3 regions of the Pseudomonas sp. GW456-12-1-14-TSB6 genome follow, and region 3 is predicted to be linked to each of the others. Evidence: predicted binding sites of a transcription regulator. Region 3 holds the regulator's gene; each other region holds the start of a gene.
What was found. Region 3 encodes sigma-54, which starts transcription at its own class of promoters, with help from an activator protein. Its sites were predicted from a motif close to ANTGGCATNNANNTTGCTNT; they were not measured.
Positions count from the first base shown of each region.

Region 1: a site for sigma-54 is predicted at 3,219-3,238, ahead of glnK (P-II family nitrogen regulator). Genes of this name have one in related genera too.
Region 2: a site for sigma-54 is predicted at 2,455-2,474, ahead of AC07Y2_RS10810 (CmpA/NrtA family ABC transporter substrate-binding protein). Genes of this name have one in related genera too.

Region 1 covers NZ_JBWKZE010000007.1:122,995-128,943, reverse strand. The annotation lists gene AC07Y2_RS08755 (HAD family hydrolase) at 1-183, shown strand, start outside; gene sutA (dormancy-specific transcriptional regulator SutA) at 249-575, opposite strand; gene AC07Y2_RS08745 (secondary thiamine-phosphate synthase enzyme YjbQ) at 678-1,103, opposite strand; gene AC07Y2_RS08740 (ammonium transporter) at 1,319-2,656, opposite strand; gene glnK (P-II family nitrogen regulator) at 2,694-3,032, opposite strand; gene AC07Y2_RS08730 (accessory factor UbiK family protein) at 3,431-3,691, shown strand; gene AC07Y2_RS08725 (YifB family Mg chelatase-like AAA ATPase) at 3,998-5,491, shown strand; gene AC07Y2_RS08720 (methyl-accepting chemotaxis protein) at 5,595-5,949, opposite strand, start outside.
Region 2 covers NZ_JBWKZE010000009.1:108,650-114,598, forward strand. The annotation lists gene rlmKL (bifunctional 23S rRNA (guanine(2069)-N(7))-methyltransferase RlmK/23S rRNA (guanine(2445)-N(2))-methyltransferase RlmL) at 1-461, opposite strand, end outside; gene rmf (ribosome modulation factor) at 992-1,207, shown strand; gene AC07Y2_RS10805 (quinone-dependent dihydroorotate dehydrogenase) at 1,347-2,366, opposite strand; gene AC07Y2_RS10810 (CmpA/NrtA family ABC transporter substrate-binding protein) at 2,589-3,800, shown strand; gene AC07Y2_RS10815 (ANTAR domain-containing response regulator) at 3,816-4,391, shown strand; gene AC07Y2_RS10820 (nitrate/nitrite transporter) at 4,839-5,949, shown strand, end outside.
Region 3 covers NZ_JBWKZE010000005.1:163,804-169,752, reverse strand. The annotation lists gene AC07Y2_RS06560 (KdsC family phosphatase) at 1-341, shown strand, start outside; gene lptC (LPS export ABC transporter periplasmic protein LptC) at 350-922, shown strand; gene lptA (lipopolysaccharide transport periplasmic protein LptA) at 909-1,454, shown strand; gene lptB (LPS export ABC transporter ATP-binding protein) at 1,454-2,179, shown strand; gene AC07Y2_RS06540 (RNA polymerase factor sigma-54) at 2,367-3,860, shown strand; gene hpf (ribosome hibernation-promoting factor, HPF/YfiA family) at 3,934-4,242, shown strand; gene ptsN (PTS IIA-like nitrogen regulatory protein PtsN) at 4,254-4,718, shown strand; gene rapZ (RNase adapter RapZ) at 4,721-5,578, shown strand; gene AC07Y2_RS06520 (HPr family phosphocarrier protein) at 5,594-5,869, shown strand; gene AC07Y2_RS06515 (ZIP family metal transporter) at 5,907-5,949, opposite strand, start outside.

The sequences.
Region 1 (5,949 bases), on a different contig from region 3:
GCCGCCGTGCATATCGGCGATCACCCGGGGGACGACATCGCCGGGGCGCAGCAGGCCGGTCTGCGAGCGATCTGGTTCAACCCCGCCGGCAAGGTCTGGGAAGCGGAGCGCCTGCCGGATGCCGAGATTCGCAGCCTGAACGATCTGCCCGCGGTGCTCGCCCGCTGGAACAGCCGCGGCTGATTTTCTTTCGCCCATGAAAAAGCCCGCAGCGACGGCGGGCTTTTTCAGCAAGCAAGCGCCACGCCTCAGATAGGGCGGCTGCCGTACTTGTTGTCCGGCTTCTTGGGCGGATCGGCGACCACGTTGGCCTCCACTTCCTGCACCTTGCCGCCGCGCGCAAGGAACTCTTCCATGGCCTTGGCCAGGGCATCGCGCTCCTTGTTCTTGGCTTCGATGCTCGGCAACTCGTCGACCGACACCGCCGCCTTGGCCTTGCCTTTGGCAGCCGGGACCGGCGTATCGTCACCGCCATCGTCTTCAGCAGCGTCTTCCGCTGCTGCTTCCAGACCGTCTTCGGCCTCGTCTTCGTCGCCTACTTCGAGGTCGTCGTTTTCCAGATCATCGTCGCTCATGTTCTACCTCATGACTTGCGAAAAGCAGATTAGTTATAGACCAGCTTTGGCGACTGTCGAAAGTCGCCGGAAAAAAATCAGTAACCATTGGTGACCAACGGTTTATGCCCCTTCACCGTGCAAGGTGGCGAGGACTTTACGGGCACCGCCATGATCACGGTGCTCGCCCAGGTAAACGCCTTGCCAAGTGCCCAGTGCCAGTCGACCCGCCGTTACCGGCAAACTGATCTGACAGCCCAGCACGCTGGCCTTGAAGTGCGCCGGGAGGTCGTCCAGGCCTTCGTCGTTATGCTCATAGCCGTCTGTTCCTTGTGGGATCAGACGATTGAAAAATCGTTCGAAGTCGCGACGTACCGCCGGATCGGCGTTCTCGTTGATGGTCAACGACGCCGAGGTATGCTGCAGCCACAAATGCAACAGACCGACCCGGCATGCCTTGAGTTCGGGCAGACCGGCGAGCAACTCGTCCGTCACCAGATGAAAGCCCCGGGGCCGTGCCCGCAGGGTTATCAGAGTCTGTTGCCACATACAGTTCTCCGCACGTTCGGGGCGCATTCTAGCGCGCTCTGGAAAAAAACAAAGGCCCTAATATTCCTTCAATGATGTAAGCCTTTGGCCGCAGAAAAACACTCGTCGTAAACACGACCAAAGCAGTACGAAAAATCCTTTCAGCTGTATCAGGGAAGACAAATTCCAGATAAAAAAATGCCCGGCAAGCCGGGCAAGTTTTTTGCGGCGCGTGCTTACAGGTTGTAGCCGCGCTCGTTGTGTTGTGCCAGATCCAGGCCGACCGATTCTTCTTCCTCGGTTACGCGCAGACCCATCACGGCATCCAGCACCTTGAGGATGATGAAGGTGACGATCGCGGTGTAGATCACGGTGAAGCCGACGCCTTTGCACTGAATCCAGACTTGTGCGGCGATGTCGGTAACGGTGCCGAAGCCACCCAGCGACGGTGCAGCGAACACACCGGTCAGGATCGCGCCGAGGATACCGCCAATACCGTGCACGCCGAAGGCGTCCAGGGAGTCGTCATAACCGAGTTTGCGTTTCAGGGTGGTGGCGCAGAAGAAGCACACCACGCCTGCTGCCAGACCGATCACCAGTGCGCCCATCGGGCCCACGGTGCCAGCGGCCGGAGTGATCGCGACCAGACCTGCAACGACGCCGGATGCGATACCCAGTGCGCTTGGTTTGCCGTGAGTGATCCACTCGGCGAACATCCAGCCCAATGCAGCAGCGGCGGTCGCGATCTGGGTCACCAGCATCGCCATGCCGGCAGTGCCGTTGGCGGCCGCAGCGGAGCCGGCGTTGAAGCCGAACCAGCCGACCCACAGCATCGCCGCGCCCATCAGGGTGTAACCCAGATTGTGTGGCGCCATCGGGGTGGTCGGGAAACCTTTGCGTTTACCCAGTACCAGGCAGGCAATCAGACCGGCCACACCGGCGTTGATGTGCACCACGGTGCCGCCGGCGAAGTCGAGCACGCCCCAGTCCCACATCAGGCCGCCGTTGCCGGACCAGACCATGTGCGCGATCGGTGCGTAGACCAGGGTGAACCAGATGCCCATGAAGATCAGCATCGCGGAGAACTTCATCCGCTCGGCGAACGCACCGACGATCAGCGCCGGAGTGATGATCGCGAAGGTCATCTGGAAGGTGATGAAGACCGCCTCGGGGAACAGCGCCGCCGGGCCGGTCAGGCTCGCTGGGGTGACGCCGGCCAGGAACGCCTTGCCGAAACCGCCCACGAACGAATTGAAGTTGACGACGCCCTGCTCCATGCCGGTGGTGTCGAACGCGATGCTGTAGCCATAAATGACCCACAGGACGCTGATCAGACCGGTAATGGCGAAGCACTGCATCATCACGGAAAGAATGTTTTTCGACCGGACCATGCCGCCGTAGAACAGCGCGAGGCCGGGAATGGTCATGAACAGCACGAGGGCTGTGGAAGTAAGCATCCAGGCAGTGTCGCCGGAATTCAGGACTGGGGCTGCCACTTCGTCTGCCGCCATGGCCAGGCCGGGCATTACGATAGACAACAGGGCTCCTAGCCCTGCGAATTTACGCAGAGTCATATTGTTTTCTCCTGGGGCGTTGGGTTTGTGGCGGCGTTTAGATCGCGTCGGTATCGGTTTCGCCGGTACGGATGCGGATCGCCTGTTCCAGATTGACCACGAAGATCTTGCCGTCACCGATCTTGCCGGTGTTGGCAGCCTTGGTTATCGCCTCGATAACCCGATCCAGATCCTTGTCGTCGATGGCAACGTCGATTTTCACCTTGGGCAGAAAATCGACCACATACTCCGCGCCGCGATACAGCTCGGTGTGACCCTTCTGCCGACCGAAGCCTTTGACTTCAGTAACGGTAATGCCCTGCACGCCGATTTCGGACAGCGACTCGCGCACGTCGTCCAACTTGAACGGCTTGATGATGGCAGTGACTAGCTTCATGAAACTCTCTCCCGAATTGGTGGACTTGCCCCAGGAAAACAAACCCGACTCAAGTCTAAGCGCAGTGCCTGGCTTTGTAACGCTTCGTTGTCGACGCCAGCTAACCGCTCCAGACGAAACTCCCCGCTCCGTCTGCCGCACTGCATTCGTCACAGCGACTGCATCAGTGCATGGGTCGAGGGTGACTAAGCAGAAAGCTTGCCATCTCGCCAAAAACCACTGATTTCAATCCCTTGGCCGCTGCCACAGATGCCATCACCCAAATGGCACTCCGGATACGCACAACAACGGTGCGTGGCCGTGCATCCCGTTGCGCGAAAAGCGTGCATCCGTGCCTGCGCCAATGACTATAGACACTGCGTGATACACTGCCGGCCATTGTTTCCAGGACATATCCCATGCTCGCGCCCAAAGACTTCCTCGACGCCCTGAGCGGCACCGCCTCCCGCCTGTTCAGCGGCGACACGCCGTTGCCAAAAGCCGAAATCGAAAGCCAGTTCAAGATGCTGCTGCAAAGTGCCTTCAGCAAACTGGACCTGGTGAGCCGCGAAGAGTTTGACAGTCAGATGGTGGTGCTGGCGCGTACTCGCGCCCGGCTCGAGAGCCTTGAGGCGAAGGTGGCTGAGCTGGAAGCGAAGCTGACGCCGCCGGCTGAGTGAGTCCTCATCCCAGCCCGCAACTGGTTGGCGGAATTTCGTTGATGCTTGTGCCAGCGATCAAACCTGCATAACCTGAGCAAACGTGAGTGTGTCCACTAAGGACGCGCAGGCCTTGGCCTCACCGAAGCCTGCAACTGAAAACCGTCTCCTCAAGGCGGTTTTTTTTCGCCTCGAGATATGTGCGGCTGTCGACCGCAACATCCAGTGAAGGTTTGCCCAGGCAACCGTCCCTCCAACACTCCCCTCCCCGACTACCCTTCAAAAACCCGCAGGAAGCGGCCCCTCGATTCAACTCAAGGAACGACCATGTCCCTCGCCATCGTCCATAGCCGCGCCCAGATTGGCGTGGATGCCCCCGCCGTCACCGTCGAAGTCCACCTGGCCAACGGCCTGCCCTCGCTGACCATGGTCGGCCTGCCTGAAGCGGCGGTGAAAGAGAGCAAGGATCGGGTGCGCAGTGCGATCATCAATTCCGGGCTGCAGTTTCCGGCGCGGCGGATCACTCTGAATCTGGCACCGGCGGATCTGCCCAAGGATGGCGGGCGGTTCGATCTGGCGATTGCGCTGGGGATTCTGTCGGCGAGCGTGCAGGTGCCGACCTTGACGCTGGATGACGTGGAGTGCCTTGGCGAACTGGCGTTGTCCGGCGCCGTGCGGGCGGTGCGCGGGGTGTTGCCGGCGGCACTGGCAGCGCGCAAGGCCGGGCGGACGCTGGTGGTGCCGCGGGCGAATGCCGAAGAGGCGTGTCTGGCGTCGGGACTGAGGGTGATTGCGGTGGATCATCTGCTGGAGGCTGTGGCGCATTTCAACGGGCATACGCCAGTCGAGCCTTATGTCTCGGACGGGCTGATCCATGCTGCCAAACCTTATCCCGACCTGAATGAAGTACAGGGCCAACTGGCGGCCAAACGGGCGCTGCTGATTGCCGCTGCCGGCGCCCACAACCTGCTGTTCAGCGGGCCACCGGGGACGGGCAAGACATTGCTGGCCAGTCGTTTGCCAGGGCTGCTGCCACCGCTGACCGAGAGTGAAGCGCTGGAAGTGGCGGCGATTCAATCCGTCGCCAGTGGCGCGCCGCTGACTCACTGGCCGCAACGCCCGTTCCGCCAACCGCATCACTCGGCTTCCGGGCCGGCATTGGTCGGTGGCAGTTCAAAACCTCAGCCCGGCGAAATCACCCTCGCCCATCACGGCGTGCTGTTTCTCGATGAGCTGCCCGAGTTTGATCGCAAGGTGCTGGAGGTGCTGCGCGAACCGCTGGAATCCGGCTGCATCGTGATCGCAAGGGCCAAGGAACGGGTGCGGTTTCCCGCGAGATTCCAATTGGTGGCGGCGATGAATCCCTGCCCCTGTGGATATCTCGGCGAACCGAGCGGCAAATGCTCATGCACACCGGACATGGTGCAGCGCTATCGCAACAAACTGTCGGGGCCGTTGCTGGACCGGATCGATTTGCACCTGACGGTGGCGCGGGAGGCGACAGCGTTGAACCCGGCGGTGAAACCGGGAGAGGACAGCGCCAGCGCGGCCACGCTGGTTGCCGAAGCCCGTGAGCGTCAGCAAAAACGCCAGGGCTGTGCCAATGCATTTCTCGATTTGCCGGGGCTGAAGAAGCACTGCAAGTTATCCACAGCCGATGAAACCTGGCTGGAGACGGCGTGCGAAAGACTGACCTTGTCGCTGCGCTCGGCGCATCGGTTGCTCAAGGTCGCGCGGACGCTGGCGGATCTGGAGAAGCGCGCGGATATCAGTCGCGAGCATCTGGCCGAAGCGTTGCAGTATCGGCCGGCGACTCAGTAAGTGCTGAGTTTGGGGTGGCCCCAATCGCGAGCAGGCTCGCTCCCACAAGTCCAACATAGATCCTGTGTGCGAGCCTGCTCGCGATCGCTATTTCAGAGACGCCTCAACGGAAGCGGTCGACCTCTTGGCGCAGGTCGGCTGCCAGGCCTTCCAGTTCCTTGGCGGTGATGGCCAGGTTAGACACCACTTCGCGCTGCTCGCTGTTGGCCATCGCGATGCTCTGCAAGTTGCTGCTGAGCAAAGTCGCGGTGCTGCTCTGCTCCTGAGTCGCGGTGGTGATCGCGGCAAACTGCTCACCCGCCGAGCGACTTTGCTCGTCAATGCGCGCCAGCGCCGAAGCGACGTTGGCGTTGCGCGACAGCCCTTCCTGCATCAGCAGATTGCCCTGCTCCATGTTGCTGATGGCGTTGCCGGTTTCCTGCTGAATGCTGTGAATCATGCTGGAAATTTCATCCGTC
Region 2 (5,949 bases), on a different contig from region 3:
GACAGAATCGCTTCGCCACGATCCAGGCGCAGGTGAATGCGCAGGTCCGGGTTGAGCTTGTCGATGCTTGGACGGTCGCCCTGCGGTGTGCGCAGTTTGTCGACGATGGCGTCCTTGACCTTCAGGGCGCCGAAGTGAGTGTTGTCGATGCCCGAGCCATGACCGCTGAATTCCACGGCCAGGGTGCCGTCGGCCAGCATGTGGTCCTGCCAGTCGACGTCGAGTACGCCGTGGTACAGGTCTTCGGCGTTTTTCATCGGGAAGCGCTTGAGCACCAGCAGCACCCGGTTGGCCAGACGCGACCAGAGGCACAGGCGATAAGCGGTTTCCATGGTCGCCATGCCACGCACGGCGGAGGTGTGTTCGCGGGCCTCTTCAAGGCCAAGCCCGACGGCTTCCTCGATGAGCAGGCCTTCAAGGCCTTTGGGGCAAGTGAGGAAGAGTTCGAAACGGTCGGACATGGTTTTTCCAGAGCCTTTGGCTGATGAACCGGCAACGCATTGCCGGTCCGGTTTTCAATCAGGCGCTTTTCTACAAGAGCGCCCGCGTGGCACGAAGGTGTGCCGTTCCATCCCCGCTGCTCGGGTTAAAAGAGCTTAGATGCCGGGACAGATAAAAAAGTTGAAGCAACAAAATGACTCAAAGCAACCCTTCGTCGAATAGTACCCCAGCGCAAACGTGGGTCATTCTCACTAAAGGATTAACCTCATCATCCAGCGCGGGGCCGATCATACCGGGGTTTGGCCAACAAACGCTGGATAAATACGCGGTTACTTATGGCCATAGCATCTTTTTCGTTACGTCCTTATGACAAAACGGTCATTCCATCGATGTGACTCATTGGTTAGAACTGGACACAGGTTGACGTCGCAACGGCGTCAACACCTTGGCTCGCCACGCCGGCAGCGAGCCGCCAACGGCAGAGTTTTTCTGCCAGACCTCAGTTGAGGTCGACGCGACAAAAACAGTCAACAAGTGAGGGAAACACCCTATGAGAAGACTTAAGCGTGATCCGTTGGAAAGAGCATTTTTGCGCGGATATCAATATGGCGTTGGTGGCAAATCCCGTGAGCTTTGCCCATTTACTCTACCGTCGGTACGTCAAGCCTGGATCAACGGCTGGCGAGAAGGACGCGGCGACAACTGGGACGGTATGACCGGCACTGCGGGAATCCACAGACTCAACGAACTTCACGCCGTCGGCTGACACAGGGCACTTATTGCGACACGACAATCTGATTTCGTAACGACCTGATCACCATGCACGTCCTTCCCGGACGGCGGGCTACGGCCCAGGGGCTCCTTCGAGGAGCCCTTTTTTATGCCTGCCTTTTTATGCCGGCCAATCAGCGCTTGGCGGCGATCGCGTCCACGGATTCGCGGATCAGCGCCGGGCCCTTATAGATGAAGCCGGAGTAGATCTGCACCAGGCTCGCGCCAGCCGCGATCTTCTCGGCCGCATGCTTGCCTTCGGTGATGCCGCCAGCCGCAATGATCGGCAGCTTGCCGCCCAGCTCGGACGCCAGCACTTTCACGGTGTGGGTGCTCTTCTCGCGAACCGGCGCGCCGGACAGACCGCCCGCCTCGTCACCGTGCTCCATGCCCTCGACGCCCACGCGGCTGAGGGTGGTGTTGGTGGCAATCACCGCGTCCATCCCGGTTTCGATCAATGCCTGGGCGACTTGCGCGGTTTCTTCGTCGGTCATGTCCGGCGCGATCTTGATCGCCAGCGGTACATGTTTGCCATGGCGCAGGGCCAGTTCGGCGCGGCGCGTGGCCAGATCCGCCAGCAATTGCTTGAGCGAGTCGCCGAATTGCAGGCTGCGCAGGCCCGGGGTGTTCGGCGAACTGACGTTGACCGTGACGTAGCTGGCGTGGGCGTAGACCTTGTCCAGGCAGATCAGGTAGTCATCCACCGCACGCTCGACCGGGGTGTCGAAGTTCTTGCCGATGTTGATCCCCAGCACGCCCTTGTATTTGGCCGCTGCCACCCGCGCCAGCAGGTTATCCACACCGAGGTTGTTGAAACCCATGCGGTTGATGATCGCCTCGGCTTCCGGCAGGCGGAAAATTCGTGGTTTCGGGTTGCCCGGCTGCGGACGCGGGGTCACGGTGCCGATTTCGACAAACCCGAAACCCAGCTGGGCGAAGCCGTCGATGGCCGCGCCGTTCTTGTCCAGACCGGCCGCCAGACCCACAGGGTTCGGGAACGTCAGGCCCATGACAGTCACCGGCAGCGACGCCGGAGCCTTGCACAGCAAGCCGTTGAGGCCCAAACGCCCGCCCGCGCCGATCAGATCCAGCGACAGATCGTGGGAGGTTTCCGGGGAAAGTTTGAACAACAGCTGACGGGCCAGGGTGTACATGGGCGGCTATGACTCGGGCGGCGAAAAGAGGCGGCGATTATAGCCGGGCATCCCCCCGCCGCGCGAGGCGCACGGTTAAATCGGTGCGCATGGCATATGCCTTGCACCCTCCTCGGCATCAGCCCGCAGGCCAATGGTGGCGCGCAGGCAAAGACAATGGCGTCGTCTCTCGGTTTTGCGCGGGCAAAGCCTGGGACGACGTTTTTTTTGAGGGTAGCTTTCATGACTCAAACCTCCGCCGGGCCGCTGGCCTGGGTCAACGGCAGCGATGCCCCGGAAAAAAGCGCGATCAACCTCGGCTTCATGGCCCTGAGCGACTGCGCCTCGCTGGTGGTCGCCGCCACTCAGGACTTTGCCCAGCCTTACGGCCTGACCCTGAACCTCAAGCGCCAGAGTTCCTGGGCCAACCTGCGGGACAATCTGGTCAGCGGCGAACTCGATGCCGCCCACAGCCTTTACGGGCTGATCTACGCGGTGCATCTGGGCATCGGCGGTGTCGCGCCGACCGACATGGCGGTGCTGATGGGCCTGAACCAGAACGGCCAGAGCCTCAACCTGTCCCACGGTTTGCAGGGCCTGGGCGTGACCGGTCCTGAAGCGCTGCACCATCATGTGCACCAAACCCGCGCAAAACTGACCTTCGCCCAGACCTTCCCGACCGGCACCCATGCCATGTGGCTTTATTACTGGCTGGCGAGCCAGGGCATTCATCCGTTGCAGGATGTCGACAGCGTGGTGATGCCGCCGCCGCAAATGGTCGCGCACTTGCAGGCCGGACGCATCGATGGTCTCTGCGTTGGCGAGCCGTGGGCGGCCAGCGCCGTGCAGCAAAATCTCGGTTTCACCCTGGCCACCAGCCAGACCATCTGGCCCGATCACCCGGAAAAAGTCCTCGGCTGCACCCGCGCCTTCGTCGAGCAATACCCCAACACCGCGCGCGCGCTGGTGATGGCGATCCTCGAGGCCAGCCGTTTCATCGAAGAGAGCCCGGAAAACCGCCGCAGCACCGCGCAACTTCTCAGCGCCGCCGAGTACCTCGACGCCCCGGTCTCCTGCATCGAACCGCGCTTTCTCGGCGACTACGACGATGGCCTCGGCAATCGCTGGCAAGACCCTCACGCCCTGCGCTTTCACGGCGATGGCGCGGTGAACCTGCCGTACCTGTCGGACGGCATGTGGTTCATGACTCAGTTCCGCCGTTGGGGTTTGCTGCGCGATGACCCGGACTACCTCGCCGTCGCCCGTCAGGTGCAGCAACTGGAGATCTATCGCGACGCAGCGACTGCTGTGGGCGTTGCGGCCTGGGGCAAGGACATGCGCAGCAGCCAGTTGATCGACGGCAAAATCTGGGACGGCAGCGACCCGGCCGCCTTCGCCCGGAGCTTCAAGCTCCACGCGCTGAGCGACAGCGCGCCACTTCTTGCCCGCCGCTGACAGGAGACCGCGAACATGCTGCGCATTCTGCTGATCAATGACACCGCGAAAAAAGTCGGGCGCCTGAAAGCCGCGTTGACCGAGGCCGGTTTCGAAGTGATCGACGAGTCGGGCCTGACCATCGACCTGCCGGCGCGCGTCGAAACGGTGCGTCCGGACGTGATCCTGATCGATACCGAGTCACCGAGCCGCGATGTGATGGAACAAGTGGTGCTGGTCAGCCGCGACCAGCCCCGGCCGATCGTGATGTTCACCGACGAGCATGACCCCGGCGTGATGCGCCAGGCGATCAAGTCCGGGGTCAGTGCCTACATCGTCGAGGGCATTCACGCACAACGCCTGCAGCCGATTCTCGACGTGGCCATGGCCCGCTTCGAAAGCGATCAGGCCTTGCGCGCCCAGCTACAGGCCCGCGACCAGCAACTGGCCGAGCGCAAGCGCATCGAACTGGCCAAAGGACTGCTGATGAAAATGAAGGACTGCAACGAAGATGAGGCCTACACCCTGATGCGCCGCCAGGCCATGAGCCGCCAGCAGAAACTGATTCAGGTGGCGGAGCAGATCATTGCCATGAGCGAGCTGCTTGGCTGAAATTCTGCGCTACTTTTGCAGCGAAAAATCAAAAGCGCCCTCACCCTAGCCCTCTCCCGGAGGGAGAGGGAACCGACCGCAGTGTCCTGCGTCATACATCGACCTGAAAAACCCAGTCGATTATGGATTCAAAGCCGATCGCTCACGTCGGCGTATCTCTCGAATATCCCCCGATCAGTTCCCTCTCCCTCCGGGAGAGGGTTAGGGTGAGGGGCTTTTGATTTTGACTTGGCACAAATCTCGCTAAGCAATCCCTACAGGTAACCAACGGCGGTTGCCCCACCTACGACAAAGACGTCGCTCACCCTTTTCGCCCCTTTCGGCGATCCGGGTAGCGGCGTTTTTGCGTTTTGGCCCCACAGCCCGGGGCCGGTGGTGCGGCCGTGGCGGCGCTCCACTTGCTGGCTTGTGACTCCTTCTCGAGATTCTTAACAGCTGAGGTGCGCGATGAATAAAAGCTTCTGGAAATCCGGCCACACCCCGACCCTGTTCGCAGCCTTCCTGTATTTCGACCTGAGCTTCATGGTCTGGTACCTGCTCGGCCCGCTGGCGGTGCAGATTGCTGGCGACCTGCACCTGACCACTCAACAGCGCGGCCTCGTGGTGGCCACGCCGATTCTGGCCGGCGCGGTGCTGCGCTTTGCGATGGGCATGCTTGCCGATCGCCTGTCACCCAAGACTGCCGGGCTGATCGGCCAGGTGATCGTGATCTGCGCATTGTTCGGTGCCTGGAAACTCGGCATCCACAGTTACGAACAGGCTCTGCTGCTCGGCCTGTTCCTCGGCATGGCCGGCGCCTCATTCGCCGTCGCCCTGCCGCTGGCCTCGCAGTGGTATCCGCCGGAGCATCAGGGCAAGGCGATGGGCATCGCCGGGGCCGGCAATTCCGGGACCGTGTTCGCCGCGCTGATCGCCCCGGTGCTGGCGGCGGCGTTTGGCTGGAGCAATGTGTTCGGGTTCGCCCTGATTCCGCTGATCCTGACCCTTGTGCTGTTTGCCTGGCTGGCGAAAAACGCGCCGGAGCGACCAAAAGCCAAATCCATGGCCGACTACTTCAAGGCCCTGGGCGATCGCGACAGCTGGTGGTTCATGTTTTTCTACAGCGTCACCTTCGGCGGCTTCATCGGTCTGGCCAGCGCCCTGCCCGGCTACTTCAACGATCAATACGGTCTGAGCCCGGTGACCGCCGGTTACTACACCGCCGCCTGCGTGTTCGGCGGCAGCCTGATGCGTCCGCTGGGTGGCGCGCTGGCGGACCGGTTCGGCGGGATTCGCACCCTGCTGGCGATGTACACAGTGGCCGTAGTCTGCATCGCGGCGGTCGGCTTCAACCTGCCGAGTTCCTACGCGGCGCTGGCACTTTTCGTCTGCACCATGCTTGGTCTCGGTGCCGGTAACGGCGCGGTGTTCCAATTGGTGCCTCAGCGCTTTCGGCGCGAAATCGGCGTGATGACCGGGCTGATCGGGATGGCCGGCGGCATCGGCGGCTTTGCCCTGGCGGCAGGCATGGGCGCGATCAAACAGAGCACCGGCAGCTATCAACTGGCGCTGTGGTTGT
Region 3 (5,949 bases):
GCGGTCGCAAGACTCCGGTGGTCGAGCGTCGGGCGAAGAACCTGGGGATCCCGCACCTGTTTCAGGGTCGCGAAGACAAACTGGTCGTTCTCGACGGTCTTCTGGAGCAACTGGGCCTAAGCTATGAACAAGTCGCCTATCTCGGTGACGACCTGCCCGACCTGCCGGTGATCCGTCGCGTGGGGCTGGGCATGGCCGTGGCCAACGCAGCAGCCTTCGTGCGCGAACACGCTCACGGCGTCACCCACGCCCGTGGCGGCGAAGGTGCCGCCCGCGAATTCTGCGAACTGATCCTGCGCGCCCAAGGCAGCCTCGACGCCGCCAACAATGCGTATCTGTGAGTCCAACCATGTTTAGCAAAAAGTTTCGCAACATCCTGCTGTTCGGTTGCATCGCGGCGATTTTCGGTGCGGTCGGCTACTGGAACATCAGCCCGGAACGCTTCCTCGACAAACCGCCGGTTTCGGCAGAGGAAAGCCCGATCGACTGGTACGCGACCAATACGCACACGATCCAGTACCTCGAAGACGGCAAAGTGCAGTACGAAATGACGTCCGACAAGGCCGAGCACGTCAAGGCAACCGACATTACACTGGTCACCAAGCCCGATCTGAACATGTTCCGTGGCACCGACTTCCCGTGGCACGTGACCAGCGAACGCGGTGAAGTGAACTCCGGTGGCACCGAGGTCGAGCTGATCGACTCGGTACGCGTCAAGCGCACCGACGAAAAGAACCGCGACACCCTGATCACCTCCACTCGCATGACGGTGTTCCCGCAGCAGCAATATGCGCAGACCCAGCAACCCGTTAGAATCGACGGCGCTGGCGGTGTATCGACTGGCGTAGGAATGAAAGCGTATTTGAAGGAAAGCAGGATACACCTGCTATCGAACGTAAGAGGACAGTATGAGGCTCGTTAAAACCCTCCCTATTTTGCTCAGTCTGGGCGCAGCACTGGGAAGCGTGAGCGCCTGGGCTCTGCCGAACGATCAAGAGCAGCCAATCCGTATTCAGGCCGACGATGCCCAGCTGGACGACAAGAACGGCGTTGCTACCTATAAAGGTGACGTAATCATCACTCAGGGTTCGATGATCGTCAAAGGCAACACCGTGACCATCACCCGCACCCAGACCGGCGATATCGACGTCGTGACCTCGGTGGGCAACCTTGCCTACTTCGAGCAGTTGCAGACGGCGGGCGACACCAAGCCTGTACAGGGCTGGGGCGTGACCATTCAGTACCACGCCGCGCAAAACCGCGTTGTGCTGATCGACAAGGCGAAAGTCGTCGACAAGGACAACAACACCACTCAGGGCGAGAAAATCGTCTATGACACGGTGAAGAAACTGGCCAGCGCCGGTCGAGCCACTGGCAGCAAGGTCACCGAAGCGCGTCCGCGCATCGACATGGTGATCCAGCCGAAGAAGAAAACCGACGAGAAAACCCAGTAATGGCAACTCTGAAAGCTCAGCACCTGGCCAAGGCCTATAAAAGCCGCCAGGTCGTGCGCGACGTCAGCCTGTCGATCGACAGCGGTCAGATCGTCGGCCTGCTCGGCCCGAACGGCGCCGGCAAGACCACCTGCTTCTACATGATCGTCGGCCTGGTCCAGGCCGATCAGGGTCGCGTATTGATCGACGATCTGGACGTCAGCCATCAGCCGATGCACGGTCGCGCCAAGGCCGGTATCGGCTATCTGCCGCAAGAAGCGTCGATCTTCCGCAAACTGTCGGTAGCCGACAACATCATGGCCATCCTTGAGACCCGTCAGGAGCTCGACAAGGCCGGTCGTCGCAAGGAGTTGGAAAGCCTGCTGCAGGAATTCCATATCAGCCACATCCGCGACAACCTCGGCATGAGCCTGTCCGGTGGTGAGCGCCGTCGCGTGGAAATCGCCCGCGCACTGGCCACGGCACCAAAGTTCATCCTGCTCGACGAACCGTTCGCCGGTGTCGACCCGATCTCGGTCGGCGACATCAAGCAGATCATCCACCACCTCAAGGCCAAGGGTATCGGTGTATTGATCACCGACCACAACGTCCGTGAGACGCTGGATATCTGCGAAACCGCCTACATCGTCAATGACGGCCAGTTGATCGCCGAGGGCGACTCCGCGACCATCCTCGCCAACGATCTGGTGAAGGAAGTCTATCTGGGTCACGAGTTCCGCCTGTAAGCGCGACAGCATCCGACCAGCCGTCCGGGTGCTGTAACGTTGAAGCGCCTTTTTTATACGCTTTTATTGTTACAGCGCTCTAGGCAAACACGACAGTTTCAGGCATATAATTTGCTTAAGTTTGGCGCTCCGGCGCCCTGTAGTGGATGGCGCATAGCGCCGGCGAATAAGGTGTTAAGCCCCTGCCATGAAACCATCGCTAGTCTTGAGAATGGGCCAGCAGCTGACGATGACACCGCAGCTGCAACAGGCCATACGCCTGCTCCAATTGTCGACCCTGGATCTGCAACAGGAAATCCAGGAGGCTCTGGAATCCAATCCGATGCTCGAACGCCAGGAAGACGGCGACGACTTCGACAACTCCGATCCCATGGCCGACAACGCCGAACAGAAGCCCAACACCGAGATCCAGGAACCCTCCTATCAGGAGACCGCGCCGACAGTCGATAACCTCGAAGACGGCGAATGGAACGAGCGAATCCCCAACGAACTGCCCGTCGACACCGCCTGGGAAGACGTCTACCAGACCAGCGCCAGCAGCCTGCCGAGCAGCGACGATGACGAGTGGGACTTCACCACCCGCACCTCCGCCGGCGAGAGCCTGCAAAGCCACCTGCTGTGGCAGTTGAACCTGGCACCGATGTCCGACACCGATCGCCTGATCGCTGTCACCCTGATCGATTGCATCAACAATCAGGGCTACCTGGACGAAACCCTCGAAGAAATTCTCGACGCCTTTGATCCGGAACTCGACATCGAACTGGACGAGATCGAAGCCGTCCTGCACCGCATCCAGCAATTCGAACCGGCCGGCATCGGCGCACGCAACCTGGGCGAATGCCTGCTGCTGCAATTGCGCCAGCTGTCGGCCAAGACCCCTTGGCTGGCCGAAGCCAAGCGCCTGGTCACCGATTACATCGACTTGCTCGGCAGCCGCGACTACAGCCAGTTGATGCGCCGCATGAAGCTCAAGGAAGACGAGCTGCGTCAGGTCATCGAACTGGTGCAGAGCCTCAACCCGCGCCCCGGTTCGCAGATCGAATCCACTGAAGCCGAATACGTGGTGCCTGACGTCATCGTGCGCAAGGACAACGAGCGCTGGCTGGTCGAGCTGAACCAGGAGTCGGTGCCGCGCCTGCGGGTCAACGCCCAGTACGCCGGTTTCGTGCGCCGCGCCGACACCAGCGCCGACAACACCTTCATGCGCAATCAGTTGCAGGAAGCCCGCTGGTTCATCAAGAGCCTGCAAAGCCGCAACGAAACCCTGATGAAAGTGGCCACCCAGATCGTCGAGCATCAGCGCGGTTTTCTGGAGTACGGCGACGAAGCCATGAAGCCGCTGGTCCTGCACGACATTGCAGAAGCGGTTGGCATGCACGAGTCGACGATTTCCCGCGTAACCACGCAAAAATTCATGCATACCCCACGGGGCATATATGAGCTGAAATACTTTTTCTCCAGCCATGTGAGCACCTCCGAGGGCGGTGAATGCTCGTCCACGGCGATCCGCGCGATCATCAAGAAACTGGTTGCCGCGGAAAATCAGAAAAAGCCGTTGAGTGACAGCAAGATCGCTGGTTTACTGGAGGCACAAGGCATTCAGGTGGCTCGCCGCACGGTCGCCAAGTACCGCGAATCCCTCGGGATCGCGCCTTCGAGCGAACGCAAGCGGTTGATGTAAGCCACGTTACAGCGTTCCAGTGGCAGGCTCTTCGGCCTGCCGCTTTATGCACTGGCAACGAAGGAGAAGCTGTATGCAAGTCAACATCAGTGGACACCAACTGGAAGTTACCCAGCCTCTGCGCGAGTACATCGAGCTCAAGCTCAAGAAGCTCGAAGGGCATTTCGACAAGATCACCAACGTGCAAGTCACGATGTGCGTCGAAAAACTGAAGCAGAAAATCGAAGCCACGCTGCATATTCCCGGCAATGAGGTCGTCGCAAACGCGGAACATACCGATATGTACGCTGCGATCGACGCGCTGACCGACAAGCTTGATAAACAACTCAAAAAGCATAAGGAAAAGACCCAGAGCCTGCTTCAGGGCGCTACCGGTCGATAACCCCCACCCCCATGATCCGACTTGAAAGTATCCTGACCCCCGGCCGTTCCCTGGTGAACGTGCCGGGCGGCAGTAAAAAGAAAGCCCTGGAACAAATTGCCAACCTGATCGCCCGGGAAGTTCCGGATCTGGAGATGCAAGATGTATTCGAGGCATTGATTGCCCGTGAAAAACTGGGCTCCACCGGTTTTGGCAACGGCATCGCCATTCCCCACTGCCGCCTCAAGGGCTGCGAAGCGCCGATCAGTGCGCTGATGCACCTTGATGCCCCTATCGATTTCGACGCTATCGACGGCGCGCCCGTGGACCTGCTCTTCGTCCTGCTGGTGCCGGAAGCCGCCACCGATGCGCACCTGGAGCTGTTACGCCAGATCGCCAGCATGCTCGACCGCAAGGACGTGCGCGACAGACTGCGTAGCGCGCCTAGCAACGAAGCCTTGTACCAGGTTGTACTGGAAGAACAGAACAGGCCGTAACCATGCGCTTGATCATTGTCAGTGGCCGTTCCGGCTCGGGTAAAAGTACCGCCCTGGATGTCCTTGAGGACAACGGTTACTACTGCATCGATAACCTGCCGGCAGGTCTTCTGCCGGATCTGGCCGAACGTGCGCTGGTTCATACCGAAATGCTCCAGCCGCTGGTGGCCGTCTCGATCGACGCCCGCAACCTGCCGAGTCATCTGTCACGTTTTCCAGAGTTGCTCGAGGAAGTGCGCAGCCGGCATATCCAGTGCGATGTCCTGTACCTCGACGCCGATGACGAAACGTTGCTCAAACGCTTTTCGGAAACTCGTCGTCGTCACCCGCTCAGCAACGCCAACCGCTCGCTGGCCGAAGCCATCGACGACGAAACCGCCCTGCTGGGCCCGATTGCCGATCTGGCCGATCTGAAGGTCAATACCACCAATCTGAACCTCTACCAACTGCGCGACACCATCAAGCTGCGCCTGTTGAACCAGCCGGAGCCGGGTACCGCGTTTCTGGTGGAGTCTTTCGGTTTCAAACGCGGCATGCCGGTGGATGCGGATCTGGTGTTCGATGTACGCTGCCTGCCGAACCCGTACTGGAAACCGGAACTGCGCGCGCAATCCGGTCTCGATCAGCCGGTCGCCGAGTATCTGGCGGCGCAGCCGGAGGTCGAGGAGATGTACCAGGACATTTATACGTATCTGAACAAATGGTTGCCGCGCTTTGCGGCGAGCAACCGCGCTTACGTCACCATTGCCATCGGCTGCACCGGCGGGCATCACCGTTCCGTTTACCTGACCGAACGTCTTGGCCAGGCGCTGCAGAAGACCCTGAAGAACGTCCAGGTTCGCCACCGCGACCTCAGCTAAAGGATTCACAACGCGATGCCTGCTCGGGAAATAGAAATCATCAACAAGCTGGGCCTGCACGCCCGCGCATCGGCAAAATTCGTCGGAGTGGCGGGCCAGTTTCCCGATTGCACGATCAGAGTCGGCCGCACACCGGACACCACGGTTGACGGTAAAAGCATCATGGCGATGATGATGCTCGCTGCGGGCAAGGGCACCAAAATCCACCTGAGTACCGAAGGTCACCAGGAACAGGAAGCCATGGACGCGCTGGTGACACTGATCAACAACTACTTCGACGAAGGCGGTTGAAACGCCTGAGGCGAAGTAGCCCGCTCCCTCCCCCGGTTCATCCCAACGCCGTATCCATCACCATCATCAGACAGAAGCCG